DNA from 4 places in the Rhodovulum sp. MB263 genome. Region 1 is predicted to be linked to each of the others. Evidence: riboswitches for the same ligand, from Rfam matches in the RefSeq annotation. Region 1 holds a riboswitch; each other region holds the start of a gene.
The links. A riboswitch is a leader RNA that binds a small molecule or an ion and turns the genes downstream of it on or off. The one in region 1 is predicted to bind cobalamin.

Region 1 (4,205 bases):
GGCCAGGTCGCTGACCGAGACCAGCTGGCCCGGGCCCGCGACCAGCATGGCAAGCTGGTCGGTGCAGAGATTCATCGACACCACCCGCCCGGGCGGGTCGGCCAGCGCCGCGGTCCCGGCAAGGGCCAGGACCGCGGCGAGGCGGATCGCGCTAGAAGGAGGCACGCAGGCCCACATAAAGCGCGCGGCCGGAGGTGTTGTAGCCGCGGAAGGTCTGGTAATCGTCGTTGAACAGGTTTTCCACGCGCAGATAGGCCTCGGAGCTGTCGGTGAGGGCATAGCTGACCATCGCCCCCGCCAGGGTATAATCGTCCAGCGCGCCCTCGCTGTCGACGCTGTCCGTGCTGCGCTGCAGGGTCAGGCGGGCGTTGGCCCTGTCTCCGAGGGCGGTGTCGATCCCGAGCATGAGATCGTGGCGGGGCACATGGATGCTGCGCCCTTCCGAGCCCCGGGAATCGGTATAGGTGTAGTTTCCGAAGATATGGGCGGTCTGCGACAGGGCATGGCGGGCCGAAAGCTCGATGCCTTTCGAGGTCGTGGTGCCGGAGACCTGTTTCGTCACATAGGTGACGTCGTCATAGCCGATGAGATCGTCGATTTCGGTATGGAACAGGGTGGCCTTGACGAAGCCATTCGTTCCGAAGCGTTTCTCGAGGCCGAGTTCTGCGCTGCGGCTGCTTTCGGGCTTGAGGTCCGGATTGCCGTAAAGTGTGTCGAAAAGCTGGTAGAGCGGCGGCGTACGATAGCCGGTGCCGAAGACCGCGCGCAGGATCAGGTCGTCTTCGAGCCGCCATGCCAGCGCCAGGCGACCCGTGGTCTGGTTGTCGAAATCGGAATAGTCGTCATGGCGGAGCGAGAGGGACAGGTCGGCCGCGTCGCTGAGGGCATATTGCAGCTCGCCGAAAACGGCGGTGCTCTCGGTATTGAAGTTCCCGGACGAGATGTCTGCTTCTTGTTCCGACCAGTCCGCGCCGAAGGACAGTCTTGCGGCCTCGGTCAGGTCGGCCGAGCCGAGATAGGACAGCGTGCGGCGTTTGCCGGTGAGAGAGTTTGGGCTCCAGCCCGGAGAATTGTAGCCCCGCTCGGTCTGGGTCCAGGCAAAGGCCAGTTCGTTTTCCACCTTGCCGATGTAGAAACCGGCGAAGGCCCGGACCCCCTTCAGGGTTTCGGATGATTTAGTTACCGGCGAGGTATCCGTGGCGCCTATGTCATAATCGGTCTTGTTGTCGGAATAGAGGGCGGAAAAGCCCAGGGTCAGCTGCTCGGTCATATCGAATTCTGCCGAAAGCAGGATCAGGTCCTGATCGAAGCCGTCGGATTCCCTATTGCCGTCCCGGGCCGAGAAACTATGGGTTTCGACATGCGACATGGTCAGGGCGATCTGGCCGCGATCGGTCATATTGCCAAAGCTCAGCGTGCCGGAATAGGTGCCGTAGGTCCCCGCCTCGACCTCGGCCCGTCCCGACAGGCCCGGGCGATCGGGACGCCAGCTGGTCATGTCGATGACGCCGCCGATCGCGTTGGCGCCGTAAAGCGCCGATTGCGAGCCCTTGAGAACCTCGATGCGGGACGCGAGGCCGGGGGTGAGGATGCCGAACTGCAGCGAGGGCGGAATGCCGGATGGATCGGAGAAATCCATGCCGTCGATTCGCGTGGCGATATAGCCGTTGGACAATCCGCGGATGCGCAATGTGGCGGTCTGGCCAAGCCCGCCATTCTGCGCGATCGTGACGCCCGGCAGGGTGGCGAGGGTCTCGCCCAGATTCTGCCCGCCCGCCGCGATCTGATCCCGGTCGAGGGTCTCGACCGTGGCGCCGGTCCGGTTGGTGGCGACGGGGGTGAGGCTGGCGCTGGCGGTGATCTCGTCGAGAAGGAGGCTGTCGTCGAGATCCTCGGCGAGGGCATGGAGGGGCGCGAGGGCGGCGAGGCCGAGCCCGAGGCAGAAGCTGGATCTGGTCATGTCCGTTCCGGTCTGTCGAACCGCGATGCGGCCCGTATTGTCGAGAGGCCCTTGGAAAGACACGCTTTCCGCAGACGGTGAAAGCGTCACCACTGCGGATTTGCCGCCGCCCGTCGCGCGCCCCGCGGACCGGCTGGGTGATCGTCCTGGCAGGTCTCCTGGCTTGCGGGTCGTCGCTTGGCTGGCCTTCCCGGGGAACATCCCCAGTGGCACGATCAGCCGCGCTCGCCGCTTACAGTTGCGGGGGCAGCCGCGGCATGAGCCCCTTGCGAGGCCGCACCGCGTTCCCTTTTCATCGCCCGTCGCCGGGCGAACCAAGACAGTTTTCGGTTAATCCGGGCCTCCGGACCTGTCAAGCGGGACGCCGGGGCGGCAGGCTGCGACGATTGCGGCCGGTTCGGTGCCGGGCGTCAGCAGTAGTGCGGCCTCGCTGCCATGGGCGACCCGGACCGGCAGCAGAGCCAGGGACGGCGGCGCACGCAGGATCGCACAGGCGATCTCCGGTTGGGCGGCGGCGGGCAGGGCGGGCTGCCCCGGCGTGGTGAAGCCGGTCAGTCTGTGGCTGAGGTCCGGATTGCCGATCGCGTCGACGATGCGTCAGGCGCGCAGCCGGAGCCCGGCGGTGGCGTGCTCCCAGCGGGTCGTCGTCGGCGGGGGCTGCCCCGTCCGTCCTGCCGCGGTCGGACGGGGTGGCGGGTCCGGGAGAGCTCCGGTCACGCCGGGCGGCCGCGCGGATCGCCCCGACCGGACAGAAAGTCCCGGTCGGGGCGATCAGGAAGGCCGGTGGTGTCGTGGCGACCGGCGGATGGGCGGCGACAAGGCTGCGGACCGGGTCCTGAAAGGCGGCGAGAGGCGGCGCGTCGCGGTCGCCCTGCGCATCGGGCGGTTCGGCCAGAAGCGGCGTCGCGGTTCGGGCGGCCGGGCCGGGTCGGGTCGGCCGATGCGCGGCATATGACGGCGCACGACCAGCCGCCGGTTCTTCTGGCCGTTGCCAGCGGCGCGCGTCACCTCGCGTGGCGGGATCGTCCCGGAGATTTCGGTCAGCGGGGCATCGGGCTGGCTTTTGACGCCGCCGGATCCGGAGCTGTCGCAGAAGGTCTTCGCGCCTTCAGGGGAATGGGACCGGAGATGTCAGCCTTATTCGCTGCGCCGCGTCTGGTGCCGGGCGGCTGCGGTCGCGATCTCGGCGATGGCCTTGCGCCTCTGAGACAGCGCGGCTTCGACCCCGGTATCCGGTCCGACCAGGGCGCAGAGCGCTTCGTCGGGATCGCGGGACGCCCGCACGAAAATCTCGATTTCGCCATAGCGCATCGGCGTGGCATCGCGGGGCGGTTGCCCGGTGCCGGAGACCTCGGTCAAGGCGGTGGCTTGATCGTCCAGACGCAGGGCGCCGCGGAGATAAACTGCATAGAAATATGCGCGCGGCTGGGGCTTTTCGGCCCGAGGCCTCGGCCCCAGCCGCGTCGGAAGGTCGACGAATGCGATGGCGCGGCAACCGGGAATTGGGGTCTTCATGGCCTGAATGGGAACGGTGAAGGGCATCTGTGGAGGGCGTCTCCGAAATTGCGGGGGCCGCCGGGGCCATGGGGCCGACCGTTCAGGTCGGGTGCGGCGCGTGGCCCGAGCCCTCGTTGCGGCCCGGATGCGGGCGGCGGGTGCGGCTTGCATCGACCTGGTCCGGGCGCGGGCGGCACCGTGCCGGGGCGCAAACCGATCGGCAGGAAACGGGGGCAGCGGTGGAGCGACCAGCGACACGCCAGGCCGGGTCTAGCCGCATCGGTCCCGCCTCCTGACGGGGCCCGCCGCCGATCCCGCGCGGGATCTGCCTCAGGGCGGGGCCAAGCGCCTCTGCCCCGCTTGCCGCCCAGCCGGACGAGGCGCCGCGCGCCGCGGTCGGCGCGATCGGCAGGACCTCCGCGACCGGCCCGGCGGTTCTGCGATGGACCGGGTGCAATACCCGCTTGCGGTCGTTGCGGAGGCGAGCCTGTCGAACCGGGTCAGCAGCAGCAGGCTCGATCTGCCCGGATGGGGGGCGACGAGCTCCCAGATCGCGGCTTCGGACCAAGGGCGCGAGGCCTAACAGGGTGCTGAAATAGTCGATTGGTCGGAACGGCTTCCTCCGTTCCTGCCATTGCGCTGCTCCTATCCGCCTTCTTCCCGCCACGCGGCATGCTGGTCGGGGGTCTCCGCCCTCAAATCGCCAGTATTCGCGGCAGCCAGGCAAGATTTGCCGCCGCCAGGGCGA
Region 2 (4,205 bases), 990 kb from region 1:
ACCGCGGCGCCCCGCTCGAACCGCCCCGGAGCCGCCCCGAAGGCCTGCCCTTCCCGGCGCCCCTCCGCCCGCCCCTCGCGGCGATCCCGCTGCTGCCGGGGCTTGCCTTCACCCGCCACGGGGTCGCTGTCGACGGCACCGCCCGGGTGCGGCTCGAGGACGGCGGCAGCGCGCATCGGGTCTTTGCCGCGGGCGCCGCGATGGCGGGCGGGCTGCTGGGCCAGGGCTATCTCTCGGGCAGTGCGCTGGCAATTGGCGGGGTCTTCGGCCGGATCGCCGGGGCGGGCGCGGCCAGCATCGCGGGCCCCGACGCCCGCCAGGCCGGGCCCGGCGCCGTCCCGTCCCTCCCGGCGGCGGACCCCGCCCCCCCCCTCTCACAGCCTGCCTCCGCGGCCTCCGGGCCCTGGCAGGAGGCCGCCCGCGCGCTGAACATCTGCAATAGCTGCGGTTTCTGCACCGGGCTTTGCGCGGTCTTTCCGGCGGCCCAGCTCCGTCCGGCCCTCGCGGCAGGCGATCTGCGCCACCTGGCGCATCTTTGCCATGACTGCCGCTCCTGCCATTACGACTGCCAATATGCCCCGCCCCATGCGCTGGCGGTGAACCTGCCCGCGGCCCTGGCCGAGGCGCGCGCAGCCGATTACGCCGCCGGCCTGCCCGCGCGCCTGCCCGGGGCGATCTTCCTGCTCTGCCTTCTCGGCCTGCCGCTGCTGGCCCTTCTGGCGATCCCGCCCGAGAGGCTCTTTGCCACCGGCACCGCGCCCGGCGCCTTTTACGAGGTGATCCCGCATTGGCTCATGGCCGGAGGCGCGGGGCTGGCTTTCGGCGGCGCGGCGCTGGTGCTGGCGATCCGGCTCGGACGGTTCTGGCATCAGACCAGAGGCCCCGCCGCGCGGCCGGGCATCCGCCCTTTGGCCCGGGGGCTTGGCGCGGCGCTGCGGCTTACCAATCTCGGCGCGGATCGCGGCTGCGACGGGCCGCGGGGCCCGACCGGCCCGGCGCGGCGGATCTTCCATCACCTGCTGGCGGGCGGCTTCGTGCTGACCGGGCTGGCGACGCTGGCCGGGGCCCTGCTTCACGCCCGGGGCGAGATCGCGCCCTATCCGCTGGCCTCGGCCCCGGTCGGGCTGGGCACGCTGGGCGGTCTCGCCATGCTTGCCGGGCTTGCCGGGCTTGCGGGACTGTCGCATCGGCGCATCCGGGCCGACCGCCGCCCTGCCTCGGCCCGGATGGAGACCGCCGACCGCGACCTGAGACGCGCCCTGGGCATTGTCGCGGGCTCGGGCCTCGCGCTGCTGGCCCTGCGCGACGGGCCGGCGATGGGGCTGATGCTGGCGCTCCATCTCGGGTCGGTCCTGGGGCTCGCGCTGGCGCTGCCCTTCGGCAAGCTCTCGCACGGGGCCTATCGCGGCCTCGCCCTGATCCGCCATGACGCCGAACGCGCGGCCCGGCCAAGGCCCCGTCGCTGAGACCCGTTACCGAACCCTGCCCCCCAGGCATCGTCCCCAAGCATCGCGCTTGACAAGCGCGCTCCCGGAAGGGCATGAACCGCCGCGCTGGTGCCCGTCATCGGACGGGTGAAAAGGGAATGCGCCAGAGGCCGGGTTCGATGCATCGGGCCTTCAAGCGCAGCCGCCCCCGCGACCGTGACCGGAGAGGCCGCCCGCATGCCACTGACCCGAACGGGCCGGGAAGGCAGGGCCGCCGCCGAAGGCCCCTGCCTTCGAGATCCGCAAGCCGGGAGACCTGCCAGCGCAGACGACGTGAACCGGACGGGGTGTTCCGGTGTCGGGTCCGGCTTCGGCTCTGCCCGCTCCCGCCCTTGTCCTCCGACCCGTGGGGCCCGACGATGAGTGTTTCCGTTTCCTTCCGCCGCTCCTTCCGCGACCGGAGCCGCCCGGCATGAGCGCGCCCGAGGCCCCTGCGGTCGAGCTTCTGGTCTGCACCACCTGCAAGCGCCGCCAGCCCGCCGATCCCGATGCCCCCCGCCCGGGCAGCCTGCTTCACGAGGCCGTCCGGGCTCATGGCCTGCCCGAAGGCGTGCGCCTTGTGCCCGTCGAATGCCTCTCGGCCTGTGCCTCGGGTTGCACCGTCGCGCTGCGGGGACCGGGCCGCTGGACATATGTCTATGGCAATTTCGACGAGACGACCGGCGCGCCCATCATCGCCGAGGGCGCCCGCGCCTATCGCGACGCCGCCGACGGGCTCGTGCCCTGGCGCGAGCGCCCCGAGCATTTCCGCAAGAACTGCATTGCCCGTATCCCGCCCATGGAGGCCCTGAAATGACCGATCTCGCCAAACTTCCCGTCACCGTCGTCACCGGCTTTCTCGGCTCGGGCAAGACCACGCTGATCCGCCACCTGATGCAGAATGCGGGCGGCCGCCGCCTGGCCGTCCTGGTCAATGAATTCGGCGATGTCGGCGTCGATGGCGAGATCCTGAAGGGCTGCGCCCTGCCCGACTGCCCGGCCGAGAACGTGGTCGAGCTTGCCAATGGCTGCATCTGCTGCACCGTCGCCGACGAGTTCATCCCGACGATGGAGGCGCTTTTGCAGCTCGAGCCGCGCCCCGACCATATCCTGATCGAGACCTCGGGGCTGGCCCTGCCGAAACCTCTGCTGAAGGCGTTCGACTGGCCCGCGATCCGCTCGCGCATCACCGTCGACGGGGTGATCGCGGTGGCCGATGCCGAGGCCGTGGCCGCGGGCCGCTTCGCGCCGAATGTCGCCGCCGTCGATGCCCAGCGCGCCGCCGATGACAGCCTCGATCACGAGACGCCGCTGTCCGAGGTCTTCGAGGACCAGATCGCCTGCGCCGATATCGTGCTGCTGACCAAGCCCGATCTCGCCGGCCCCGAGGGGCTGGCCGCCGCCCGCGCCGTGATCGAGGCCGAGGCGCCGCGCAAGCTGCCCGTGGTCGAGGTGACCGAGGGCGCGGTCGATCCGCGCGTGATCCTGGGACTTGGCGCGGCCGCCGAGGACGATCTCGACGCCCGGCCCAGCCATCATGACAGCGGCGCCGAGCATGACCATGACGAATTCGAAAGCGTGGTGATCGATCTGCCCGAACAGGACGACCCCGAGGCGCTCTCGGCCCGGATCGAGGCGCTGGCGCGCACGCAGAACATCCTGCGGGTCAAGGGCCATGTCGCGGTCGCGGGCAAGCCGATGCGGCTTCTGGTGCAGGCGGTGGGCGCGCGGGTGCGCCATCAGTTCGACCGGCCCTGGGGGCCGGACGAGACCCGCGCCACCCGGCTTGTCGTGATCGCCGAGCATGACGATATCGACGAAGGCGCGATCCGCGCGGCTCTGAGCGCCTGAGGCCGCCCCCATGCATGTCGTTTTCCGCGAAAGCCACGGGCTCGAGGAAACCGCCGTTCCGACGGATCTGGGTCAGGACCCGGCCGATCTGGCGGTGCTGTCCTTTTCCGACAGCGATCTCGGGGCCTTCGCGGCGGGCTGGCATCGCGGCGGCGGCCCCGAAGGCCGGATGCCCACCCTCAGGCTGGCCAATCTCGCGGCCCTGATCCATCCGCTCTCGGTCGATACCTATGCCGAGCGCACGCTTTCGGGGGCGAAGGGCATCCTGATCCGGCTGATCGGCGGGCGCGCCTATTGGGAGTACGGGCTGACCCAGATCGGCGCGCTGGCCCGCGCGCATGGCATCGCGCTGGCCGTGCTGCCCGCCGACGGGCGCCCCGATCCGCGGCTCGACGCGGCCTCGACCCTGCCGGTCTCGACACTCAGGCGCCTGTCCGAGCTCTGCGACGAGGGCGGTGCGGTCGCGGCGCAGGCGGCGCTGGCGCAACTGGCTCTGGCCGCGGGGCTTTACGCCGCGCCCGTGATCGGCACCAAGACCGTGCCCGAAATGGGCGCCTGGAGCCCCGAGGGCGGCGCCGTGCCCGCGCCCGACCTGTCGCCGGTGGATGCCCCCCGGATCGTCCTGACCTTCTACCGCGCCTATGTCACCGCCGCCGATCTCGGTCCCGTCGAGGCGCTTTTCGATGCGTTCCGGGCGCGCGGCTGCGCCGTCACCGGCCTCTTCGTGCCGTCCCTGAAGGCGCCCGAGGCGGCGCGCTGGCTGGCGGACCATCTGCGCGCGCTGAACCCCGCCGCCATCGTCAATGCCACCGCCTTTTCCGGCAAGGGCGAGGACGGGACCTCGCCGCTCGATGCCCCGGGCGTGCCGGTCTTTCAGGTGGCGCTGTC
Region 3 (4,205 bases), 1.6 Mb from region 1:
GGCCTCGGCCGACGAGATCCGCTCGCCCATGTAAAGATGCAGGACCGTGCCGCCGGTATAGCGCGCCTGCAACGGCTCCTGATGTTCGAGCGCCTCGAACGGGTCGGCGGTATATCCGACCGGAAGCTGGGTCGAGTTGGTGTAATAGGGCTGATCGTCGGTGCCCGCCTGCAGGATGCCCGGGAAGCGCTTCCGGTCCTCGCGGGCAAAGCGGTAGGTCGTGCCCTCGGCGGGCGTGGCCTCGAGATTGTACATGTGCCCGGTCTCTTCCTGGAACTCGACCATCCGGGCGCGCAGGTGATCCATCAGCCTGAGGGCAAGCGCCTGGCCCGCCTCGGTCGCGATGTCCTCGCGGTCGTCGGTGAAGTTCCGGATCATCTCGTTCACGCCGTTCACGCCCAGCGTCGAGAAGTGGTTCCGGAGCGTTCCGAGATAGCGTTTCGTATAGGGGAAAAGTCCCGCCTCGATATGGCGCTCGATCACCTTGCGCTTGAGTTCCAGGCTGGTGCGGGCGATCCCCGCCAGCCGGTCGAGCGCGGTCAGAAGCCCCGCCTCGTCGCCCTTGTGCAGATGGCCGAGCCGGGCGCAGTTGATGGTGACGACGCCAAGGCTGCCGGTCTGCTCGGCCGAGCCGAACAGACCGTTGCCGCGTTTCAGAAGCTCGGTCAGGTCAAGCTGCAGGCGGCAGCACATCGAGCGCACCATATGCGGCTCGAGCTCCGAATTCACGAAGTTCTGGAAATAGGGCAGCCCGTATTTCGCCGTCATCTCGAACAGATAACCGGCATTCTCGCTGTCCCAGGGGAAATCGGGGGTGATGTTGTAGGTCGGGATCGGGAAGGTGAAGACCCGGCCCCTGGCATCGCCTGCGGTCATCACCTCCATATAGGCGCGGTTGATCATGTCCATCTCGGACTGCAGCTCGCCATAGGTGAACTCCGCCTCGCGCCCGCCGATCACCGGCACCTGATCGCGCAGGTCTTCCGGGCAAGTCCAGTCGAAGGTCAGGTTGGTGAAGGGCGTCTGCGTGCCCCAGCGCGAGGGCACGTTCAGATTGTAGATGAATTCCTGCATCGCCTGCCGGACGGCGGCGAAATCGAGCCCGTCGCGCCGGATATAGGGCGCCAGATAGGTATCGAACGAGCTGAAGGCCTGGGCGCCGGCCCATTCGTTCTGCAACGTGCCGAGGAAGTTCACGATCTGGCCCAGGGCGCTTGTCAGATGCATCGGCGGGGCGGATTCGATGGTGCCGGGCACGCCGTTCAGCCCCTCGCGCAGCAGCGTCCTCAGCGACCAGCCCGCGCAATAGCCCGCGAACATGTCGAGATCGTGGATATGGATGTCGCCCTCGCGATGGGCCTGGCCGACCTCGGCCGGGTAGATATGGCTCAGCCAGTAATTCGCCGTCACCTTGCCCGAGGTGTTCAGGATCATGCCGCCCAGCGAATAGCCCTGATTCGCGTTGGCATTCACCCGCCAGTCCGACCGGTCGAGATATTCGTTGATCGAGCTTTCGACATCGACCAGCACCCGGCGGTCCTCGCGCAGCCGCGCATGCTGGGCGCGATAGACCGCATAGGCGCGCACCGTCGCGATCCGGTTGGCGCCGATCAGCGCCTGCTCGACGGCATCCTGGATCTCCTCGACATCGGGCGCGCCGCCCGCATGGCGAAAGCTCAGCACCCGCACCACCTGATCGGTGAGGCGGGCGGCCTCCTCGGCGCCGAATTCGCCGGTGGCCTCGCCCGCGCGGGCGATGGCCCGGGCGATGCGGCCGGCATCGAAGGGAACGGTCTGGCCGTCGCGGGTGACGACGGAACGGGGCGAGGGGGCGGTCATGGCGGTTCGCTTTCGGTTCTGGTCAGGGGGCGGCACGCAGGGAGGCACGCGGACCCGCCGGCCCGACGCACGCACCCGAGCCCACCGCTCGCGGTCGTTCGGTCCGCTCTGGCAGGTCTCCTGACTTCACGGCTCGGACGCTCTGGCCCTCCTTCCCGGCATGTTGCGCCAGTGGATCACGGGGCCGCGGCTTGCCGCTGACAGTTGCGGGGGCAGTGCCGGACTCTCACCGGCTTCCCTCTTCGCCCACGGGATGAACCGCGGGAACCAAAGCAGCATGATATTGATGCTGATGGGGCGATTTTGTCAATATGTAGTGGGTGCGACCTTCGCGCACCCTCGGGTGCCGCCATCGGGCCCTGCCGCCGCGCGCCTATGCCTGCGGCAAGGCGGGAGGCGGAGACGTCTTCCTGCCAGCGCCCGGGCGCCATCACGGGCCAGCCCCGGGGAAGGGGGTAGGCGATCGGCGCTGTCGCCGCAAGCCGAAGCCGCTATGCTGGCGCCGACCGGCCGAAGGGGAAAGCGATGGAATACATGGAATGGCAACGGCTTCTGACCAGAAGCCGGCACGGACAGTCGGAGATCGTGGATGCGCCCGAGCGGCCCGCCTTCCTGGTCGATCTCGACCGGGTGATCTTCTCGCAGCCATTCCGGCGGCTTGCCAACAAGACGCAGGTGCATCCGCTTTACGAGAACGACCACCTGCATCACCGGATGATCCACAGCCTCGAGACCAGCAGCGTGGGCCGCTCGCTGGGGTTCGAGGTCGGGCAGGCGCTGGCCGCGCGGGGCATCCTGTCCGAAGGGGCGGGCCACGAGCTGTCCTATATCCTGCAGGCGGCCTGTGCTGCCCATGATATCGGCAATCCGCCCTTCGGCCATGCCGGCGAGGATGCAATCTCGGAGTGGTTCGCGACCCGGCGCCCCTTCGAGGCCGATCTGAGCCCGGGCCAGCGCCGGGAGTTCGAGCATTTCGAGGGCAATGCCCAGGGCTTCCGGATCCTGACCCGGCTGGAGATGTACCGGCTCGAGGGCGGCATGCGGCTGACCCATGCCGTTCTGGGCGCCTTCACCAAATATCCCTGCCTCGCAAAAGACGGTGCGCTGGGCCGGGACGCGCCCACCATCGGCCTGAAGAAATACGGGGCCTTCGAGGCAGAGGCCGCGCATCTGGCCGGGATGGCCGAAAGCACCGGGTTGATTCCCCGGGATGCCGGCTGGCAACGGCACCCGCTGGCCTTCCTTGTCGAGGCGGCGGACAATATCTGCTACAACATCCTCGATCTCGAGGATGCCTATACCACCGGCGTCCTGTCCCATGGCGAGGTGCGGCCGCTGCTGGAGGCGCTGATCGGCAAGGAAGTCGCACCCGTCCCCGGCGGGACGCACGCCGAGCATGTGGGCCATCTGCGCGCCCGCGCCGTCCATGGCGCCATCCGCGCCAGTGTCGCGACCTTTCTGGACCACCATGACGACATTCTCGCGGGCCGGTTCTCGGCCGAGCTGACCGATGTCTTCGCGCTGAAGGAGGCCTTTGCGGCGATTTCCGATGTCGCGAATGAGCGGATCTTCCCCTCGTCGCGCAAGATGGAGCTGGAAGTGGCGGGGCGCGATCTGATCTTTGCGCTGCTCGACCGCTTCCATGCGGTGATCGAGGAGCTGGCCCGCCATGGCTGGAATGTCGCGGCGATGGAGGAGGACAAACCCTATCTGCGCAAGCTGGTCGCCTCGGCCGGAATGGATCTGCGCGATGTCCGCGACCCCTATTCGGGGCTTCATGCCCTGACCGATTTCGTCTCGGGCATGACCGACCGCTACGCGGTGAAGATGGCGCGGCCGCTGGGGCTTTGAGCCCGTAAGACAAGGCGCCCGGGCAGGGACTGCCCGGGCGTCGGATCGTCAGGCGGTTGCGGATCAGCCCTGCAGGCTGCGCACCCCGATTTCGCCTTCCTCGCGCGATTTCATCGCCAGGGCGGCGGCATGGCAGCCCGCCGCGGTGGTGAAATAGGGGATGCGGTCCATCAGCGCGACATTCCGGATCGAGCGGCTGTCCTCGACCGCGCGGTTGCCCTCGGTGGTGTTCATCACCAGCTGGACCAGCCCGTCCTTCATCACGTCGACGATGGTGCGTCCGCCCTCATAGGCCTTCTTGACCAGCGTGGCCTCGATCCCGTTCTCGGCCAGGAAGCCCGCCGTTCCGCGCGTCGCCAAGATGCGGAAGCCCAGATCGACCAGGACCCTGGCGGTCTCGACCAGCGCGGGCGTCTTGTCGGCATCCTTGATCGACAGGAAGACCTGACCCTCGCGCGGCAGATCGGTGCCCGCCCCGAGCTGGGCCTTGAGGAAGGCCCGCGGGAAGGAGCGGT
Region 4 (4,205 bases), 1.9 Mb from region 1:
GATGCGCCGGGTCGAGCCCGGCAATGGGTTCGTCGGCCATCAGGATCGGCGCCTCCTGCGCCAGCGCCCGGGCGATCAGCACCCGCGCCTGTTCGCCCCCAGACAGCTCGGTCGCGCAGCGCGTGGCGAAACCGCCAAGTTCGAGGCGGGCCATCGCGGCGTCAACGGCGGCACGGTCGGCGGGTCCGGGACGCTGGCCCGGCCCCAGATGCGGCGTGCGGCCAAGCGCGACCAGGGTCTCGACGCTGACCGGCCAGGCGATCTCGCGCGTTTGCGGCAGCCAGGCAGCGGTGCGGGCACGCTCGGGCGCGGGGAGGCGCGCGAGGCTCGATGTGCCCTTGTGCGGCAGAAGGCCGAGGGCTGCGCGCATCAATGTGGTCTTGCCCGCGCCATTGGGACCGACAAGGCCCACGCAGTCGCCCGGTGACAGCCGCGCGGTGACATCGTCGACCACAGGGCAGGCGCCGCGCCGGACGGTCAGATGCGAAAGCTCAAGCTCGGTCATGCGCCCGCCTCCGCCCGGGTGCGGTAGATCAGCCGGATGAACAGCGGCGCCCCGATCAGCGCGGTCACGACGCCCAGCTTGAGATCGCGGTCGGGCAGCACCAGCCGCACGCCGATATCGGCGGCCAGCAGAAGGGCCGCGCCGCCCAGCGCCGAGGCCGCCAGCAGCCGCCCGGGCCGGGCGCCCACCAGCGGGCGCAGCAGATGCGGCACGATCAGACCGACAAAGCCGATGGCGCCCGCGACCGCCACCCCCGCGCCCACCGAGGCCGCGACACCCAGGACCAGCGCGAGGCGCATCCGCCCGAGCCGGATGCCCAGCGCCGCCGCCGCATCCTCGCCCAGCGTCAGGGCATCGAGCCCGCGGCCGAGCCCGGCCAGCATCAACCAGCCCAGAAGCGTCAGCGGCAGCGCCAGCCAGACATGGGTGAAGGACCGGTCGGCCAGCGAACCCATCAGCCAGAAGACGATATCGGCCGTGGCGTAAGGATTGGGCGAGAGGTTCAGCACCAGTTGCGTCAGCGCGCCCGCCAGCGCCGAAAGGGCGATGCCCGCGAGGATCAGCGTGAAGGCCCCACCGCGCGGTCCGGCCAGAAGCAGCAGCAGCGAGACGGCGATCAGCGCGCCGGTCAGCGCCGAGGCCGGCAGCGCCAGCACATGCGCCGAGGCGAGCCCCGTTTGCAGCGCCAGCACCGCGCCCAGCGCGGCACTCGACGAGACGCCGATCAGACCGGGCTCGGCCAGCGGGTTGCGCATGTAGCCCTGAAGGGCCGCACCCGAGAGCCCGAGGCTCGCACCCACCAGCACGGCAAGGATCGCGCGTGGCAGCCGGATCTCGCGCATGACCAGCACCGCCGCCTCACCGCGCCCGGCCAGCAGCGCCGAGAGGCTGTCGCCGACCGACAACCCGGCCGGACCGATCAGCAGCGACAGCCCGAAAAGCGCCGCCACCAGCAGCGCAAGCGCCCAGAAGAGCCCCTGCCCCCTCATGCGCGCGCTCCGTCCTGGTCGGCCGGTCTTGTCTCCGGATCGTCCATCGCCCTGCCCTTCCCTGCCCTTGCGGGCGGTCCGGGGCGCGGCGGGATCGGGCCAGCTCCCCGGACGGTGATCTGTCTCACCGCTGCGGGCTGGCCGCTCCGGGGCGCGCCCCGCGCCCGGAAAGGGTGATCGTCGCTCCGGCAGGTCTCCTGGCTTGCGGGTCCTTGCTTGGCTGGCCTTCCCGGGCCCTGGCCCAGTGGCATCTGTCAGCCGCGCTCTCCGCCTACAGTTGCGGGGGCAGCCGCGGAGTTGCCCCTGAGAGGGCGCACCGCGTTCCCTTTTATCCGGCCTTCCCGGCCGGAACCGAAGTCGCTCCTGCCTAGCCCATCGGCGCGCATTGTCAAAGCCCTTTGAGCGGGCTCAGCCCTCGCCCGCCAGCCCCTTCAGGATCGGACAATCGGGACGCTGATCGCCCGCACAGGCCGAGACCAGCTCGGCCAAGGTGGCGCGCATCGCCTGCAACTCGGCGATCTTGGCCTCGATCTGCGCCAGATGGACGCGGGCGATCTGCTTCACATTGGCGCTGGCGCGCTCCTTGTCGGTGTAAAGCGCCAGAAGCGCCCGGCATTCCTCGATCGAGAAGCCGAGCGACCGGGCCCGGCCCAGAAAGGTCAGGTTGTGCCGGTCGGTTTCCGAGAAATGCCGGTAGCCATTGTCGCCCCGGGCCGGACGGATCAGACCGATCTCCTCGTAATAGCGGATGGTCTTGGCCGGCAGCCCGGTGACCTTCGAGATGTCGCCGATATTCATGACCCGGCCTCCAGCGGGCCGAGCCCGCGCAGCCGAAGCGCGTTCGACAGCACGAAGAGGCTCGAGCAGGCCATCGCGCCCGCGGCCAGCATCGGCGACAGGAGAAGGCCGTTCAGCGGATAGAGCACGCCTGCCGCCACCGGGATCAGCGCGACGTTATAGGCGAAGGCCCAGAACAGGTTCTGGCGGATATTGGCCAGAGTCCGGCGGCTGACATGGAGCGCATTGACCACGCCCTGCGGATCGCCCGACATCAGCACCACGTCGCCCGCCTCGATGGCGACATCGGTGCCGGTGCCGATGGCAAGCCCCACATCGGCCGCGGCCAGTGCGGGCGCGTCATTCAGCCCGTCGCCGACGAAGGCGACCGGGCCCTCGGCGCGAAGCCCCTCCAGCGCCTCGACCTTGCCGCCGGGCAGAACGCCCGCCACGACATGGTCGATGCCAAGCTCGGCCGCGACGGCGCGCGCGGTCGGCTCGGTATCGCCGGTGATCAGCGCGGTCGCGACCCCCATCCGGTGGAGCCCCGCGATCGCCGCGCGCGCCGAGGGCTTGATCGGGTCGGCCAGCGCCAGCACGCCCGCCGCCCCTCCGTCGATGGCCACGAAAACGGGCGTCGCCCCCGTGGCGGCCAGCGTCGCGGCCTCGGCCTCGAGGGGCCCGAGCGCGATGCCCTCGCGCGCCATCAGCCGTTCGGCGCCCACCAGGACGTCACGGCCGCCGATCCGTCCCCGGACGCCGAAACCGGGCAACGCCTCGACCCCTTCGGCCTCGGGATGATCTGGCGCGGCGGCCAGGATGGCGCGGGCAAGCGGATGCTCCGAGCGGGCCTCGAGCGCGGCGGCAGCGGCCAGGACATCGTCCCTTTCAAAGCCGTCGGCCAGCCGGATACCGGTCAGTTCGGGATGGCCCTCGGTCAGGGTGCCGGTCTTGTCGAAGGCGACCGTCGCGACGCCCGACAGGCTTTGCAGCGCATCGCCCTTGCGGAAGAGAACCCCCATTTCGGCAGCGCGGCCCGTGCCCACCATCACCGAGGTCGGCGTGGCCAGCCCCATGGCGCAGGGACAGGCGACGATCAGCACCGAGACGCCCGCGACCAGCGCAAGCCCCAGCGCCGGGTCGGGACCGACAATCAGCCAGAGCGCCACGGTCAGCGCCGCGACGACGAGGACGGCGGGAACGAAGATGCCGGTGATCCGGTCGGCCAGCGCCTGCACCGGCAGCTTGGCGCCCTGCGCCGTCTCGACCATCGCCACGATCTGGGCCAGCGCGGTATCGCGGCCGACCCGGGTGGCGCGGAATCTCAGCGCGGAGGCGCCATTGACGGTGCCGCCCGTGACTGCGTCGCCGGGCGCCTTGTCGACCGGCATCGGCTCGCCGGTCAGCATCGATTCGTCGACCGGGCCCTGGCCCTCGACGATCTCGCCATCGGTCGGGATGCGCTCGCCGGGCCGGATCTCGATCAGATCGCCGGGCGCGAGTTGCTCGACGGGCCGTTCCTCGAGGCCATTTTCGGTCACCACCCGGGCGCTGCGCGGCTGCAGGCCCAGAAGATGCCGGATCGCCTCGCCGGTGCGGCCGCGGGCGCGGGCCTCGAGGCTGCGGCCGATCAGGATCAGGGTGACGATGACCGCGGCGGCCTCGAAATAGATATGCGCCGTGCCTTCGGGCAGCAGGCCGGGGGCGAAGGTTGCAAGGGTCGAATAGGCCCAGGCGGCGGCGGTGCCGAGCGCGACCAGAGCATTCATGTCGGGCGCGCCCTTCAGCAGGAGCGGCACGCCCTTGACGAAGAAGGCGCGGCCGGGACCGGCGAGGATCGCGGTGGTCAGCAGGAAGGAGACGATGCGCAGACCGGTCTCGGAGACGATCCCGGCGAGCGCCTCGCGGGCACCGGGCGCCACATGTCCGCCCAT

Region 2: it holds a riboswitch for cobalamin, as region 1 does, so the genes downstream of both, B5V46_RS10735 (DUF1636 domain-containing protein) here and B5V46_RS15280 (TonB-dependent siderophore receptor) in region 1, are expected to answer to the same signal.
Region 3: it holds a riboswitch for cobalamin, as region 1 does, so the genes downstream of both, B5V46_RS05125 (ribonucleoside triphosphate reductase) here and B5V46_RS15280 (TonB-dependent siderophore receptor) in region 1, are expected to answer to the same signal.
Region 4: it holds a riboswitch for cobalamin, as region 1 does, so the genes downstream of both, B5V46_RS06465 (iron ABC transporter permease) here and B5V46_RS15280 (TonB-dependent siderophore receptor) in region 1, are expected to answer to the same signal.

What each region holds. Positions count from the first base shown of each region.
Region 1 is NZ_CP020384.1:3,291,217-3,295,421, reverse strand. Features, by position in the region: gene B5V46_RS15285 (ABC transporter substrate-binding protein) at 1-177, opposite strand, end outside; gene B5V46_RS15280 (TonB-dependent siderophore receptor) at 152-1,960, opposite strand; cobalamin riboswitch at 2,091-2,294, opposite strand; gene B5V46_RS19900 (hypothetical protein) at 3,098-3,319, opposite strand; partial or broken gene B5V46_RS15270 (IS5 family transposase) at 4,153-4,205, opposite strand, start outside.
Region 2 is NZ_CP020384.1:2,300,610-2,304,814, forward strand. Features, by position in the region: gene tcuA (FAD-dependent tricarballylate dehydrogenase TcuA) at 1-1,466, shown strand, start outside; cobalamin riboswitch at 1,538-1,766, shown strand; gene B5V46_RS10735 (DUF1636 domain-containing protein) at 1,900-2,283, shown strand; gene cobW (cobalamin biosynthesis protein CobW) at 2,280-3,317, shown strand; gene cobN (cobaltochelatase subunit CobN) at 3,328-4,205, shown strand, end outside.
Region 3 is NZ_CP020384.1:1,059,387-1,063,591, forward strand. Features, by position in the region: partial or broken gene B5V46_RS05125 (ribonucleoside triphosphate reductase) at 1-1,839, opposite strand, end outside; cobalamin riboswitch at 1,932-2,126, opposite strand; gene dgt (dGTP triphosphohydrolase) at 2,365-3,690, shown strand; gene carB (carbamoyl-phosphate synthase large subunit) at 3,754-4,205, opposite strand, start outside.
Region 4 is NZ_CP020384.1:1,345,860-1,350,064, reverse strand. Features, by position in the region: gene B5V46_RS06470 (ABC transporter ATP-binding protein) at 1-505, opposite strand, end outside; gene B5V46_RS06465 (iron ABC transporter permease) at 502-1,494, opposite strand; cobalamin riboswitch at 1,664-1,865, opposite strand; gene cueR (Cu(I)-responsive transcriptional regulator) at 1,903-2,292, opposite strand; gene B5V46_RS06455 (heavy metal translocating P-type ATPase) at 2,289-4,205, opposite strand, start outside.